Regions from separate parts of the Agarivorans sp. DSG3-1 genome, predicted to be linked through region 2. Evidence: predicted binding sites of a transcription regulator. Region 2 holds the regulator's gene; the other holds the start of a gene.
The links. The regulator sigma-54, encoded in region 2, starts transcription at its own class of promoters, with help from an activator protein. The targets are predictions, from matches to a motif close to GTTGGCACGNNNNTNGNNT.
Positions count from the first base shown of each region.

Region 1: a site for sigma-54 is predicted at 4,178-4,196, ahead of ACLD71_RS18980 (flagellar basal body rod protein FlgF). Genes of this name have one in related genera too.

Region 1 is NZ_CP177241.1:4,093,512-4,100,809, forward strand. It holds gene flgJ (flagellar assembly peptidoglycan hydrolase FlgJ) at 1-751, opposite strand, end outside; gene ACLD71_RS18965 (flagellar basal body P-ring protein FlgI) at 760-1,860, opposite strand; gene flgH (flagellar basal body L-ring protein FlgH) at 1,885-2,559, opposite strand; gene flgG (flagellar basal-body rod protein FlgG) at 2,586-3,374, opposite strand; gene ACLD71_RS18980 (flagellar basal body rod protein FlgF) at 3,391-4,137, opposite strand; gene flgE (flagellar hook protein FlgE) at 4,293-5,630, opposite strand; gene ACLD71_RS18990 (flagellar hook assembly protein FlgD) at 5,663-6,334, opposite strand; gene flgC (flagellar basal body rod protein FlgC) at 6,345-6,764, opposite strand; gene flgB (flagellar basal body rod protein FlgB) at 6,764-7,162, opposite strand.
Region 2 is NZ_CP177241.1:1,906,129-1,913,426, forward strand. It holds gene mgtE (magnesium transporter) at 1-1,033, opposite strand, end outside; gene ACLD71_RS08995 (HPr family phosphocarrier protein) at 1,099-1,368, opposite strand; gene rapZ (RNase adapter RapZ) at 1,355-2,212, opposite strand; gene ptsN (PTS IIA-like nitrogen regulatory protein PtsN) at 2,239-2,682, opposite strand; gene hpf (ribosome hibernation promoting factor) at 2,691-2,978, opposite strand; gene ACLD71_RS09015 (RNA polymerase factor sigma-54) at 3,002-4,504, opposite strand; gene lptB (LPS export ABC transporter ATP-binding protein) at 4,555-5,280, opposite strand; gene lptA (lipopolysaccharide transport periplasmic protein LptA) at 5,283-5,822, opposite strand; gene lptC (LPS export ABC transporter periplasmic protein LptC) at 5,785-6,342, opposite strand; gene kdsC (3-deoxy-manno-octulosonate-8-phosphatase KdsC) at 6,339-6,890, opposite strand; gene ACLD71_RS09040 (KpsF/GutQ family sugar-phosphate isomerase) at 6,890-7,298, opposite strand, start outside.

The sequences.
Region 1 (7,298 bases), 2.2 Mb from region 2:
CGTTTCTGTACTCTAAAGTGTTCACTACTGCCTTATCTCCTTGCCAACGACTATCCGCTTTAATTCCAAACAAATTATGGCTACTAGAGCCGTCTCCGTTTGCAATCACTTTTTTACCCCAGCCTGATTCCAATGCCGCTTGCGCTACAATAGCCATTGGTTCAATGCCTTTATCTGCAGCCCATTTTTTTGCAACTGGCAAAATGGCTTCAATAAACTCACTAGGAGAGGAAAAACCTTGCCGTTTTATTGCCACCGGCTCTGCTACTTCGTCCTTAATTGGCTCGCTAACGCTATCTTTTACTAAAGGTTTGCTTATTGCGGCCGTTACACTAGTCGATACAGCAATATTCTTGCCATCTGTTGCCTGTGCATTTAAAGAACGCTGTTGTAAATCAATGTTTTGCCCACCTCGTAATACCGATGCGGGCGTTACGTTGGCAGCAGCAGGATCTAATTGGGCCACAATTAAGTCGGCTAAACCTAAAGCACCTGAAGACGACAGCTCCAAAGCCATTTGGTTATCGTGCATATCTCGATAAGTTTGGGTATGACGGTTATTTAACGGGGTATCACTTTCAAACAATTCGTTACTTTTACGCATCTGTTTCATTAACATCTGCATAAACAGCGATTCGAACTGGCTAGCGACTTGCTTCAGCGCTTTATCCGGATCTTTTTGCGCAGCACTCCTTAGCTCATCTAAACTGGCTAAGTCGTGGTAGTTTGCTGATTGTTTTACCGCGTCCATAGTCATACTTAGATCACCAACAGCTCGCCTTGAATAGCACCAGCTTGTTTTAAGGCTTCTAAAATTGAAACCAAATCACCTGGTGCTACTCCAACACGGTTAACAGCACGTACTAAATCATCTAAAGAAGCTCCCGGGTCAAAGTTAAACATTCTCGAGTCTTCTTCGGTTGCTTCAATGGTACTCACCGTTGTTTCAACAGTTTCGCCATCAGAGAATGGATTTGGCTGAGAAATCAAAGGTGTTTCAGAAATTTTCACTGTTAATCCGCCATGGGTAATTGCTGCGGGTAACAAACGAACATCTTTGCCAATAACAATGGTTCCGGTTCGCGAATTAATTATAATTTTGGCGGATTCTGAAGCCGGCTCAAAGGTTAGGTTCTCTAAAGTAGAAAGATAGGCGACTCTTTGGCCAGGGTCTCGCGGTGCAAATACTTGTACTGACGCAGCATCCATCGGGGTTGCTGTATTTGGCCCCACTAAGCTATTAATGGTATCGGCTAAACGTTTCGCTGTAGTGAAATCTGAACGCTTCAAGTTAAAGGTAATGGTATCGCCATTCATAAATGGTGATGGTACCGAGCGCTCTACAATCGCTCCATTTGGAATACGACCAACCGTAGGTGTGTTTGAAATAACTTTAGAGCCATCAGCACCTTCGGCACCAAAGCCACCAACAATTAAACTACCTTGAGCAAGTGCATAAACTTCGCCATCAGCTCCTTTCAAAAAGGTTTGTACTAAACTGCCACCGCGTAAGCTTTTAGCTTCACCAATGGCTGATATTGTAATGTCGATAGTTTGACCTGGTTTAATAAAAGCAGGTAACTCTGCATGTACTGCTACTGGCGCAACGTTTTTAATTTTTAAGTTAGTGCCTGGCGGCACAGTAATACCAAAGTTACGTAACATGGTGGCAAAAGACTGCTTGGCAAAATCACTATTTTTCTCACCGGTGCCCGGTAAACCTACCACTAAACCGTAACCCGTTAATTGGTTAGATCGCACTCCGGCAACGTTTGCTACGTCTTTTACTCGCGCAGCATTAGCGGTATTTGCTAACAAACACATGCCGATACTGATTAACACAATGCTACGTTTTAACATGATACTACTCCTAGAAATCAGGGCTTAGAATGGCCAAACAGGACCATTAAAGAACTTAGATAACCAACCCTGGTCAGTGGTATTAGCAAAATCGCCAGTACCACCATATTGAATTCTTGCATTGGCAATACGCAGCGATGTAATTGAGTTATCGGGTGCTACATCTTCAGGGCGAATAATGCCTGTTAAGCGAATATACTCATTGCCATTATTTAACATTAGCCACTTCTCGCCGCTAATGATTAAGTTACCATTTGCTAATACCTGCACCACATTCACCGAGATATTGCCGTTTAAACTGTTACTTTGTGCAGCATCGGCTTCACCGGTAAAATCGCTGCTTTGGCTTAACCCTAGTTCAATAGGATTGCCTTTTACGGTAGCAACTCCGCCTGGCACGGTAATTTGGTTAAGGTTAAAGTTTTTATCTTTAGCTAACTCGTTACTCGCCGATTTACTGGCTTGAGTACTCTCTGCAAGTGTTACCACAATAATGTCGCCCACTCGGTGGGCTTTTTTATCTGAGTACAAGTTGTTAGCGCGATCTTCTGTAAACAGCGAGCCAGTAATACGTGCTTCCACAGCTACATCTTCTGGGTAAACAGGTGCAAACTCTGGGTCGTCGGGTACTACTGCAGTATTCACGCTGGCACACCCGGCCATTGCCATACAGGTTGCTACTACCATTAGTTTATTCATGAGCAATCCCTCTCTCTAAACTTTATCTACAGTTGTTGTGTAGCGAAGGTCAACATTTGGTCTACGGTTGAGATAACTTTAGAGTTCATCTCATAAACACGTTGAGCTTCAATCAAATTAACCAATTCTTCGGTTACGTTAACATTTGAAGTTTCTAACGAGCCTTGGCGAATTGCGCCTAAGCCATTCTCTGATGCGATACCATTTTGTGGTGCGCCACTCGCGCCAGTTTCAAGATATAAGTTTTGACCACGCGGCTCTAAGCCCGACGGGTTAACAAAGTCGGTAATCGTAATTTGACCAATCACTTGGTTGTCGGTTTGACCAGGTAAGCGAACACTCACCTCACCATCTTCACCTACGGTAAAGCTTTGAGCATCTTCAGGAACTTGAATTTCTGGCTGCAAGGGGTAACCCGCACCTGGGGTTACAATGGTCCCTTCGTCGTTGAGGCCAAATTGGCCGTTACGCGTATAAGCCGTGGTACCGTCTGGCATTAAAATCTCAAAAAAGCCACGGCCATCAACCATTAAGTCGAAAGCGTTATCGGTAGTTTGCACGTTACCTTGATCGTGATTCTTTTGGGTAGCAATAACTTTGGCACCAGCACCAATCATTAAACCAGAGGGCATATTAGTGTTTTGAGATGAACGGCCGCCCGGCTGATTAATGGTTTGATACAACAAATCTTCAAATACCGCGCGGCTTTTTTTGTAACCAATAGTGCTGGCGTTAGCGAGGTTATTAGAGATAACCGAAACGTTTGTTTGTTGGGCATCTAAGCCAGTTTTACTTATCCATAATGCGGGATGCATAGTACGCTCCTTATTCCTAGCTTAATCGCAACAAGCTGTTGGTTGCTTTTTCGTTTTCTTCAGCGGTTTTCATCATTTTAATTTGCATTTCAAATTGACGTTGCATGCTGATCATATGTGTCATTTCTTGCACCGGGTTCACATTACTCCCCTCTAGTGCACCCTTGGTGAGCTCAACCGTTGCATCGGGTTGAAATGCTTGACCAATGGTTGATCTAAATAGTCCGTCATCACCTTTAGTTAAATCACCGGCGAACGGTTTACTTAGCTTAATTCGGTTAATTTCTTCTAAGGCATCAGCTGGTGCGCCTTCTGGGCGAATTTGGATGGTGCCATCTTCGTTAATCTCTAGCTTCTCAACAGGTAAAGGAATAATGATGGGCGCATCTTGGTTGCCTAACACTGCTTGCCCTTGCATGGTTTGTAGTACACCCGCTGCAGACACAGTGAAATTACCGTTACGCGATAACGCTTCTGTACCATCTTTATCTTGAACCGAAATCCAACCTTCGCCTTTAATCGCCACATCTAAATCTCTGCCGGTGGTTTTTAGTAATCCATCGGTAAAATTTTGGGTAGGACGTTCGGTCATGGCAAATACACGAGACGGCATGCCGGGTCCAAAGGCTTGCATTGAGCGAGCATTCTCTAGATCAGCTTTAAAGCCAGTAGTGTTAGCATTTGCTAGGTTGTTTCCGCGTACCGCGATCGAATGCATATTTTGTTTTGCACCGGTCATCGATATGTAGAGTAATTGGTCCATTTCTATTTCCTTCGTCAATTAGCTGACTCAAAGGAAATAAGAGCAAATTTAATGCCAAAGAAAAAGAAAGGTAAGCATTAATACGATAAGTTTATATAAATCAATAAATTAAAAGGCAGCTAATGCTGCCTTTTTATCATTACCGATTTCATTGATTAACGAATTTGGATAATGGTTTGCTGTAGTGTTGAGTTAACTTCTAAAGCTCTAGAGTTAGCTTGGAAGTTACGTTGTGCACTGATTAAGTTAACCAGTTGTTCAGTAAGGTTAACGTTCGCTTGCTCTAAAGAAGCGGAGTTAATTTTACCAAAAGTACCTGTATTACCTTCACCCGCGATGGCCTCGCCACTTAACTGGGTTTGCTGCCAAGCGGTATCACCGATTTGTGCCAAACCTTGGTTATTAGCAAAGTTAGCCACCGATACTTTAGAAATATTGGTTGTTTCACCATTACTATAAGACGCCACAACTAAACCATCAGGGCCGATATCAATACCTGTCAGTTTACCCACAGTAGAACCATCTTGAGACAGCGCTGATACTTCAAAGGCAGAGTTGTATTGAGTTGGACCATTTAAGTTAAAGGTGATCACTTGAGTCGGGTCAACCGAACCGGTTACCGGATCCCACACTCCACCAGGGCCACTTGGCGGAGCCGTGCCTAGTGGCACTGTTTCAATAATTGCTGGCGCAGTAGAGGCTAAAGCACCAGTATTATCAAAGGTCAAAGTAGCCGAGGCTGGAATATTTGGGTTAGCATTACCGGCATTTGGCGTATTGGCGGTACCACCAGCAACGTCGGTTGGCTGACCATCAATGTAAATTAACTTGTGCCAAGTATTTGCCGTGGTTGCATCTTTAATAAAGAAAGTTTCGGCGACGTGTGAACCACCTTGAGAGTCATATACCGTTACCGATGTTGCAGAGGTATAGGTATTACTGTCTGATGGGTCAAAGTCACCAATATCATGAGTGGTTCCGCTAGACGGCAAGTTAAAGCTCATATCCACTTGGCTGGTCATAGTAGGGTTACCGACTTCAGCACTAATTTGGATAGCTTTAGTTGCAGCCATACTCACTGCTGAAGGCGTGCCACTGTTGTTAACCGTGTAGCCTTGTAAGTATTGACCTTGCGAGTTAACAATAAAGTTATCGGCATTAAGCTTAAATGCTCCAGCACGGGTGAACTCACGAGTTTGGGTGGTTAAATCTGAAGCCGTAACAAAGAAGCCTTCACCACTAATCGCCAAATCTAAGGCGTTTTGGGTAAAGTTAAGACTACCTTGGTGGAATTGCTGCGCAACATCCACGGTTTTTACACCATTACCAACTGCAGTTCGAGCGTTAGCAAAAATCGATGTTGCATACACATCGGCAAATTCTGCACGAGACTCTTTAAAACCAATGGTGTTGACGTTAGCAATGTTGTTCGCTGTTACGTCAAGATCCTTTTGCGAGGCATTGATGCCGCTCAGAGCGATATTAAATGACATCTCTCAATCTCCTATCGTTTTACTATTCTTTGTTAGGCTTTGGCAACTTCAAGTACATCGCTCATCGCGATACCACCCAAGCCTTCTAAATTGACGATTACGCCAGATGTACCGCCTGCTAAGCTTACGCTACCAACGCTTGCATAGGTTGCAGTGGGTAAACTGATCTCTTGACCGCCTTGAACACCATTAACCTTAATGTTGTACTTACCTTCAGGCATCGCGTTCCCATTAGAATCGGTGCCATCCCAAGAGAATGGCATGTTGCCGCTTCCCTCTCCTAAATCGATAACTTTCACCACTTCACCGGCTGCGTTCTCGACAGAAACTTTTACATTAGTGGTCGCTGCACCAGTAACGGCAACACCTTCAAATCCATTACCACCGTTATGGCCATAATCTAAAGGTACCAATACTTTCTGCCCCACTAAGGTGGATGCTTGTAGCGCAGCAGACGAATTCATGATCGAATTCATTGTGTCGAACTTGGTGCCGAGTTCAGCAATACCTTCTGAGGTTTGAAAAGATGCCATTTGGGCAATCATTTCGGCATTGTCGACCGGCTTACTTGGGTCTTGATATTGCAACTGGGTCGTTAATAGCGAGAAGAAATCCTCTTGCCCTAAGGACTGATTATTGTTGCTTTCAGGAACCACTGATTCCGGCTGCCAATAATTACTCTGTAGTGGATCAATAGTAGACACGTGCTACTCCTTAACTTTTACCCAGATTAAGTGTGCTATTTAGCATTTGTTTGGCTGCTTCAGTAACTTGAACATTTGCTTGATAGGAGCGTGAAGCGCTCATCATATCGGCCATTTCTTCAATCACATTAACGTTAGGTTTAAAAATATAACCTTCTTCGTTCGCCATTGGGTGCTCTGGATAGTATTCCTTGCGCAAAGGCGCATCGGATTCAACGATTCCTGCCACCTTAACCTGAGCAGAGTCACCTTGAAATTGAGTGGCTTTAGTAAACTCAGCCGCAAATACAGGTTTTCTCGCTCGATAAGTTTGATCGATGCTTGAACTGATGCTGTCGGCATTGGCTAAGTTGCTAGCGGTAGTATTTAAACGTACCGACTGCGCTTTCATTGCCGAAGCAGTAACATCAAAAACATTAAAAAAGCTCATTATTGACCTCCCTTAATTGCATTACGTAAACCACTAAACTTGCTAGATAGAAAGCCAATGCCCGCTTGGTATTCCAAGCCATTTTGCATAAAGGCTGCTTTTTCTTTTTGTACATCAACAGTATTGCCATCGCCCGTATCAGGCTGGTCTGGAATTTGGAAACCCAATTCAGAGAACTGGCTGTTTCCACCACCAATATGGCGCTCGTTAGTTAACTGCATTCCACCACTTTGCTTACTTTTAGCGGCTGCGAATGCTTTATTAAAATCTAAGTCTCGTGCTTTATAGTTAGGTGTATCTGCGTTAGCAATATTACTTGCGATCACTTCAGAACGGCGAGCTCTCACTCCCACGGTATGCTGATGAACACCTAATGCTTTATCAAAAGTAATTGCCATATACACCTCTAAACACTTTCACAAAAATTATTTTGCAAAAGCTATGCCAGAGTTTTTTTGACACTTTTAATTCAGTTAACTAAAGGACTTAGTTACTTCAACCAGCGAAAGGTAAGGAGTACTGATTGTTTGACGG
Region 2 (7,298 bases):
CACGGATTACCAGGGCAAGTGTTTGATTACCGGCAATGCCTCCCATACTAGGGACAATCGTCATTAAAATTGCCAAGGTGGCTAATTGTTCCAAGGTTGACTCAAACATGTTACTGATAGAGGCTGCGATTAACGCTGCACACAAGTTTATTGCTAGCCAAAAGGTTCTACGTTGAGTACTTTTTATTACCGGCGCAAAGGTATCTTCGTCATCATCCATGCCTGCCATGCCCATCATACTGTGCTCGGCATTTTCACGAATAATATCAACCACATCATCAATGGTCACTCGGCCCAATAAGTGACCTTCTTCATCGACAACAGGGGCTGAAATCCAGTCGTGGCGCTCAAATAATGCCGCTACATCATCTTCATCCATCGCTACCGGAATGGTCTCTGCCTTACTGTCCATCACGTCGCGAACGTCAACATTGGGGTTAACGGTAAGCAGGGTGGATAAAGGGATATCACCGAGTAGTGAATCATCCTCGTCCACTACATACAAGGCGTCTGTGGCCTCGGGCAGTTCACCGCGCACCCGTAAGTAACGTAATACCACATCAATAGTGACGTCGGCACGAATGGTGATGGTGTCAGTGTTCATGATACTGCCGGCAGTATCTTCAGGATAGGCTAAGGCGGCTTCTACACGATGACGGTCTTGCCCGTCCATCTGTTCTAATACTTCTTGATACACACTATCAGGCAGGCTACGCAGCACATAAGCGATATCGTCGGTGTCCATGCCTTCGGTGGCTGCGGCAAGCGTCTCAGGCGCCATTAATTGCAGCACGCCTTCCATTACGTCTTCGTTAAGCTCTTCGAGAATTTCGCCGTGTTGTTCAGGATCGGTGAGTTGCCATAACACTTTCCGCCCCGCTGGTGGGCTAGATTCTAGCAGTAAGGCTACGTCACAGGCCGGCATTTGATGAAGCATGCGCCTAACATGCACAAACATACCGCTGTCTAGGGCTTGGTTAAGCTCCTGCAAACGTTTGTGCTGATTAGGGTTTAACTCCATCTCTTCCGGCATAAGCATTCCCTATTATTGTTTAAGCAGCGCTTGCTAAGTGTAGCGTGTGTTTATTGCGCTTTGGTTTATTCTTCGTCGAAATTTGCTTCTATTAACGCTTGAACAGCATCTAAAGCCGCAGTGGCATCGTCCCCTTCGGAAATAATGGTTAAGGTATTACCTTGAGCGCTGGCTAACACCAACAAGCCCATTACACTGGCAGCTGAGGCAGTTTTCTCGCCATCGATAATGGTTAGTTCAGCATCAAATTTTTGGGCCAGCTCTACCAGTTTTGTCGCTGGGCGAGCATGCAGCCCCAGCTTGTTTTTAACGATAACTTGCCTAGTGAGTTTCAAGACGGTGTTCCAAAGTGCGATGGCGACGTTGTACTTTACGCTGAGCACTAAAGTGTTCAGCTAGTTTTTCTGCTACGTAAACACTACGGTGTTGGCCACCAGTGCAACCAATGGCAATGGTTAGATAAGCGCGATTATTGGCTTCCAAATGCGGTAACCAAGATTGTAGTAAATCACGAATTTGCTTAATGTATTGATTGACCAAAGCTTGTGCTGATAAATACTCTTGAACGGGTTTATCTAGGCCAGTCAGTGGTCGTAACTCTTCTTGCCAATGGGGGTTCGGCAGAAATCTAGCATCAAACATATAGTCAGCATCGTTAGGTACGCCGTTTTTAAAGCCAAACGATTCAAACACTAAAATTAACTGTTGTTGCTGATCGCCAGTTACTCTAGAGCGAATTAAGCCACTTAGCTCATGCACTGATAAGCGTGAAGTATCGATGCGTAAATCAGCATTTCGAGATAACGGTGCCAGCAGCTCGGTTTCCGATTCAATCGCTTCCGCCAGAGACAAATTAGTTTGACTCAGCGGGTGAACTCGCCGAGTTTCGCTGTAACGGCGGATCAGCGCTTCGTCTTTAGCATCTAAAAAAATGCTTAATAGATTCACATCAGGGCCGGCGTTGCGAATAATTTGGCCTATCGGCGAAGGTTCGTCTGGGAGGTTTCGAATATCGATACTTATTGCTACTTTAGAGTAAGTATTTTTTAAGTTATCGATAAGAGATTGCCATAACACAACCGGGAGGTTGTCTACGCAATAGTAGCCCAGATCTTCTAGTACTCTTAAGGCGACGGTTTTTCCTGAACCAGAACGCCCACTCACGATAATGAGTTCCATGACTATCCCTAACGGTGATTAGAGTATTAGGCTACCATGATGTCGTATAATTCGTCATCACTTTGTGCACAACGAAGTTGTTTACATACTTGCTTATCGTTAAGTTTTTCAGCTACTTGAGATAAGGTGTTGAGGTGTTGTTTACACTGATCTTCTGGTACCAGTAAGGCAAAAACCAAATCAACAGGTTTATTGTCAATGGCATCAAAAGCAATTGGGGGATCACAACGTAAAAAAACAGCGGTTGTTTGATGCTGTTTATCAATGCGGCCATGAGGTATTGCCACGCCTTGCCCGATACCGGTGCTGCCCATTTTTTCTCTATTCAACAAACTCTCAAATATACATTGAGCTGTCGTATCCAGTTGACCAGCGGCTAGTTCACTAATGATTTCTAAGGCGCGTTTCTTTGAAGAGCATTGGACTGCACTTTGAGTGCAATCCAAGCTTAGTACTTTATCTATTTGCATGGAGGTGACTAATGTTTGTTAAGTTTTTCTTTATGTTTGATAACTTGGCGGTCAAGTTTGTCGATGAGACCATCAATGGCCGCATACATATCTGAATGTTCAGCGGTAGCGAATAATTCACCGCCATTTAAATGTAAGGTGGCTTCTGCAATTTGATTGAGCTTCTCGACGTTGAGGATGACATGAACATTGTTTATCTGGTCAAATCGTCGAGTGAGCTTGGCAAACTTGTTATGGACATATTCTTTTAAAGACTCAGTTATATCAACGTGGTGTCCGGTAAGATTAATTTGCATAAATATAGTCCCCTTGATTGGCCTTAAAGTAGGCTCTTACGTTGGTTAGAAGGTGGTATCGCTAAAGACTCACGATATTTTGCAATCGTACGTCTTGCCACCTTGATCCCCTGATCTGCCAAAATATCAGCAATCTTACTATCGCTGAGAGGTTTACTGGTATTTTCGGCAGCAACCAGTTTCTTAATTAATGCACGAATAGCGGTAGATGAACATTCACCGCCGCCATCGGTAGCCACATGGCTAGAGAAAAAATACTTAAGTTCGAAAATGCCGCGAGGTGTGTGCATGAATTTTTGAGTTGTCACTCGAGAAATCGTTGATTCGTGCATTTCTACTGCTTCGGCCACATCGTTCAGCACCATTGGTTTCATTGCTTCTTCACCGTATTCGAAGAAGGCTTGTTGATGGTGAACGATACAGTTAGAGACTTTGAGTAAGGTTTCATTGCGGCTTTCAATACTCTTAATAAACCACTTGGCTTCTTGTAAGTGGCTACGGATAAACTGAGTATCGGTGGCATTAGACGTTTTACTTAAGGATGCATAGTGAGAGTTTACTCTTAGCTTCGGCATCGCATCGGGGTTTAGCTCTACCACCCAACGACCTTGGCGCTTCACTACGGAAACATCGGGAATAACGTATTGGGCTTGGTTTGGCTCAACAGCGTTACCCGGGCGTGGTTCTAAGGTGTGAATCAAACGCATCACTTCGCGCAGCTGGTCTTCTTTTAATTTGGTCTTTCGAGCCAATAAGCGAAAATCTCGATTGGCTAATACATCGATATGGTTAGACACCACATCTTTGGCTTCATTTAGCCATGGTGTTTCTGGGGAAAAACGGCTTAATTGAATTAACAAACATTCTTGTAGTGAGCGCGCGGCAATGCCTACGGGGTCGAAATGCTGAATCCGTTTTAGTACTGCTTCAATTTCGTCAAGCTCTACATCTAAGTCGTTATTGTCACTAGAATTGAGGCCATCTAATAACTGTTCACAATCTTGTGTGAGGTAACCAGATTCATCTACTGCATCAATAATGGCTAAAGCAATGGCTTGGTCTACTTCGCTGAATGGAGTAAGGCGCATTTGCCACAGCATGTGATCTTGTAAGGAGTCAACGGTTTCGCCTTGGAATAACATATCGTTGTCGTCACCACCGCTACTGCCGCTCGATGAGCTAGCTGGCGCGGAACTGGCGCTATAAATATCATCCCAAGTGGAGTCTACGGGTAGGTCATCAGAAACAGTTTCTTGGTTAATGGCATCACCAGCTTCCATTTGGCTGCTGTCTACGTCGGCGCTGGATTCGGCTTCTGTAGATTTTTCATTGGCTGACTTAGCGTCTGTTGCGTCACCATCATTCGAATGTGACTCATCCGCCTCAAGCAGAGGGTTACTTTCCAGAGCCTCTTGAATTTCTTGCTGTAAATCCAGGGTTGAAAGCTGGAGTAAGCGTATGGCCTGTTGTAACTGGGGGGTCATGGTTAACTGCTGACCAAGACGCAACTGCAAAGATGCTTTCATTAACTACCGCTATCCCTTCTTTTTATATTATTTTCTAAGCTGCACTTTAACTATAGCTTGAATTGTTCACCGAGATAAACTCGTTTCACGTGCTCGTTTTCAAGTATTTCTTGTGGCTTACCTGAGGCTATCAATTCACCCTGACTAACGATATAGGCATGCTCACAAACATCGAGAGTTTCCCTTACATTGTGGTCGGTAATTAATACACCTAGACCGCGATCACGCAGATGTTCAATGATTTTTTTAATATCAATAACGGAAATAGGATCTACCCCAGCGAAGGGTTCGTCAAGCAAAATAAACTTAGGGGCTGCGGCTAAGGCGCGGGCAATTTCTACCCGGCGACGCTCTCCGCCTGACAGGCTCATACCGAGATTTTTGCGAATATGCCCAATGTGAAACTCTTCTAGCAAATCGTCCAATGCGCCAATTTGCTGCTCTTTGTCCAAATCCTTACGGGTTTCTAATACCGCTAGAATATTTTTTTCTACCGATAAACGGCGAAAGATAGAGGCTTCTTGGGGAAGATAACCAATGCCTTTTCGTGCTCGAGTATGCATAGCGGTGCTAGACAGATCGTCATCATCGATAAGTATTCGGCCTTGGTCTCGTGGTACTAGGCCAACTACCATGTAGAAGGTAGTGGTTTTACCGGCGCCGTTTGGCCCTAGTAAACCAACAATTTTCCCGGTTTCTACATTTAAACTGACGTTCTTTACTACCTTGCGACCTTTGTAGCTTTTGGCAAGGTTCTCAGCGATTAAGGTACTCATGATTACTCATTGTCCTCGGGGGAGAGTTCTTCTAATTGCTGAGGCAGGAAGATAGTGGTCACTCGATTATTTTCATCGCCTTGAGCAACCATCTCTTGTTTGTTAATGCTGTATTTAATCATTTGGCCTTTTACTAAGCTCTCTTCTTGCTTGAGCTGAGCATTGTTGGTTAACGTGAGGGTCTGCGTTTTTAAATCGTAACGCACCTCGTTGGCCTCTGCTTCAATTGGCTTGCCGCTGTCTAGTAGTTGGTAAAAAGTTGCCGGTTCGCCTTTGGCGATCATCACCTCGCTGCCTTTTTCTTCACTACCTATTACGCTGAGTTCTTCGGCGTGCATTTTTATTGAACCTTGAGTCACCACTACATTATTGTAGAAAGTGACGCGGTTTTCTTTGATGTTGACCTGCTGGCGGTCGGCATCAACAATAATTTGTTTGTTGAAGTCGTCTTCAAGTGCTTGAGAACCCCAAGAAAGCATAAACAAGCTAGCCGCTAGCGCTAACTTACTCTTGTGGGTTGTGGTAAACCGCTTCGATATCATCTAATAAAGTCACTATTTCGTTAGCTAGATCACCGTCCATGCCAACACCATACAATTCGTACGATGGGCCATACACGGTAACAGGTTGATCGCTGCTCATGGTTTCGCTTTGCAGATCGATTTCCAAACTTTCGGTAATTATGTCGCGAACATACTCGCCACGACTTAAGTTTTTAATCACTACATTGTCATTTAAGGTGACAGTTTGTTGCTGCTGTACTGTAGCGTGATCAGCCACAATTTGCCATACAGGTTGACGAGGATCTGGGTAAACCAAAATCTTTGGTTGAGTAAATTCTGTGTGCTTAAGTTGTTCAAAAAACTCCATTTGTTCGGCATAGATACGGTAACGAGGGCTGCCATTTTCGCCAAAGCTGACGCTATAGAGTTTCTCTGCAACAAAGTTGGGCTTGCTGGCTTCGCGTTGAGCGCTTTGTTGTTTAGGATCTGAGGGGCTTAATTGCCACAACACCAAGGCGAGAACGAACAGGCTAGCAAAAAACAGCGTAACGCGATTCATACACTCATACCTTGAGCATGTTCTAGCTGATCTTTGGCTTGCAGTATTAGATCACAAAGCTCGCGTACCGCGCCAAAACCACCTGGGGTAATGGTAACCAAGTTAGCATCTTGCTTGCACAGCGGGTGAGCGTTATGTACAGCAACACCTAAGCCACAAGCGCGCATTACCGGCGTATCAACCACATCATCGCCAATGTATGCCACTTCGTCAGCTGACAGGTTGAGTTGTTCGAGCATTTGTTGGTAGGCCACCATCTTGTTTTGTTGGCCTTGGTAAATGCGGCTTACACCTAAAGCCTGCATGCGTTTTTCTACGATAGTAGATTGGCGGCCAGTAATAATGGCCACTTCTACACCAATGTTTAACAAGGCTTTAATGCCAAAGCCATCATGAGTATGAAAGGCTTTTAGCTCTTCACCATCATTGCCAAGGTAAATTCGGCCATCGGAAAACACTCCATCAACGTCGCAAATAAGCAACTTGATGTTTTTAGCACGGGTAAAGTTTTGCGAGCTTACCGAGCCATAAGGCGTGTTAATCGTCATTAATATACTCCAGCCTGCAGCAGGGTATGCATGTTAAAGGCACCCACTACGGTCTGTTGGTTCAATACAAATAAGCCGTTAATTGATTTGGCTTTCATCAGCTTTAAGGCGTCAAAGGCTAACCAAGAGTCTTCAATGACTTTGGGGTTTTGAGTCATTACTTGGCCAATTGGTGTGTCATGTATATCGATGCGTTGATCAAGTATTCGACGTAAGTCGCCGTCGGTAAAAATACCCACCAATTGCTGCTTAGCATCAACAATTCCCACCATACCTAAACCTTTGGCAGTAATTTCGAACAATGCTTCACGAATAGTTTGTTCGACTGTTACTAGAGGGATTTGTTCCCCGCTTAGCATTAAGTCACTCACACTTAACAATAATTTTTTACCTAAAGTGCCGCCAGGA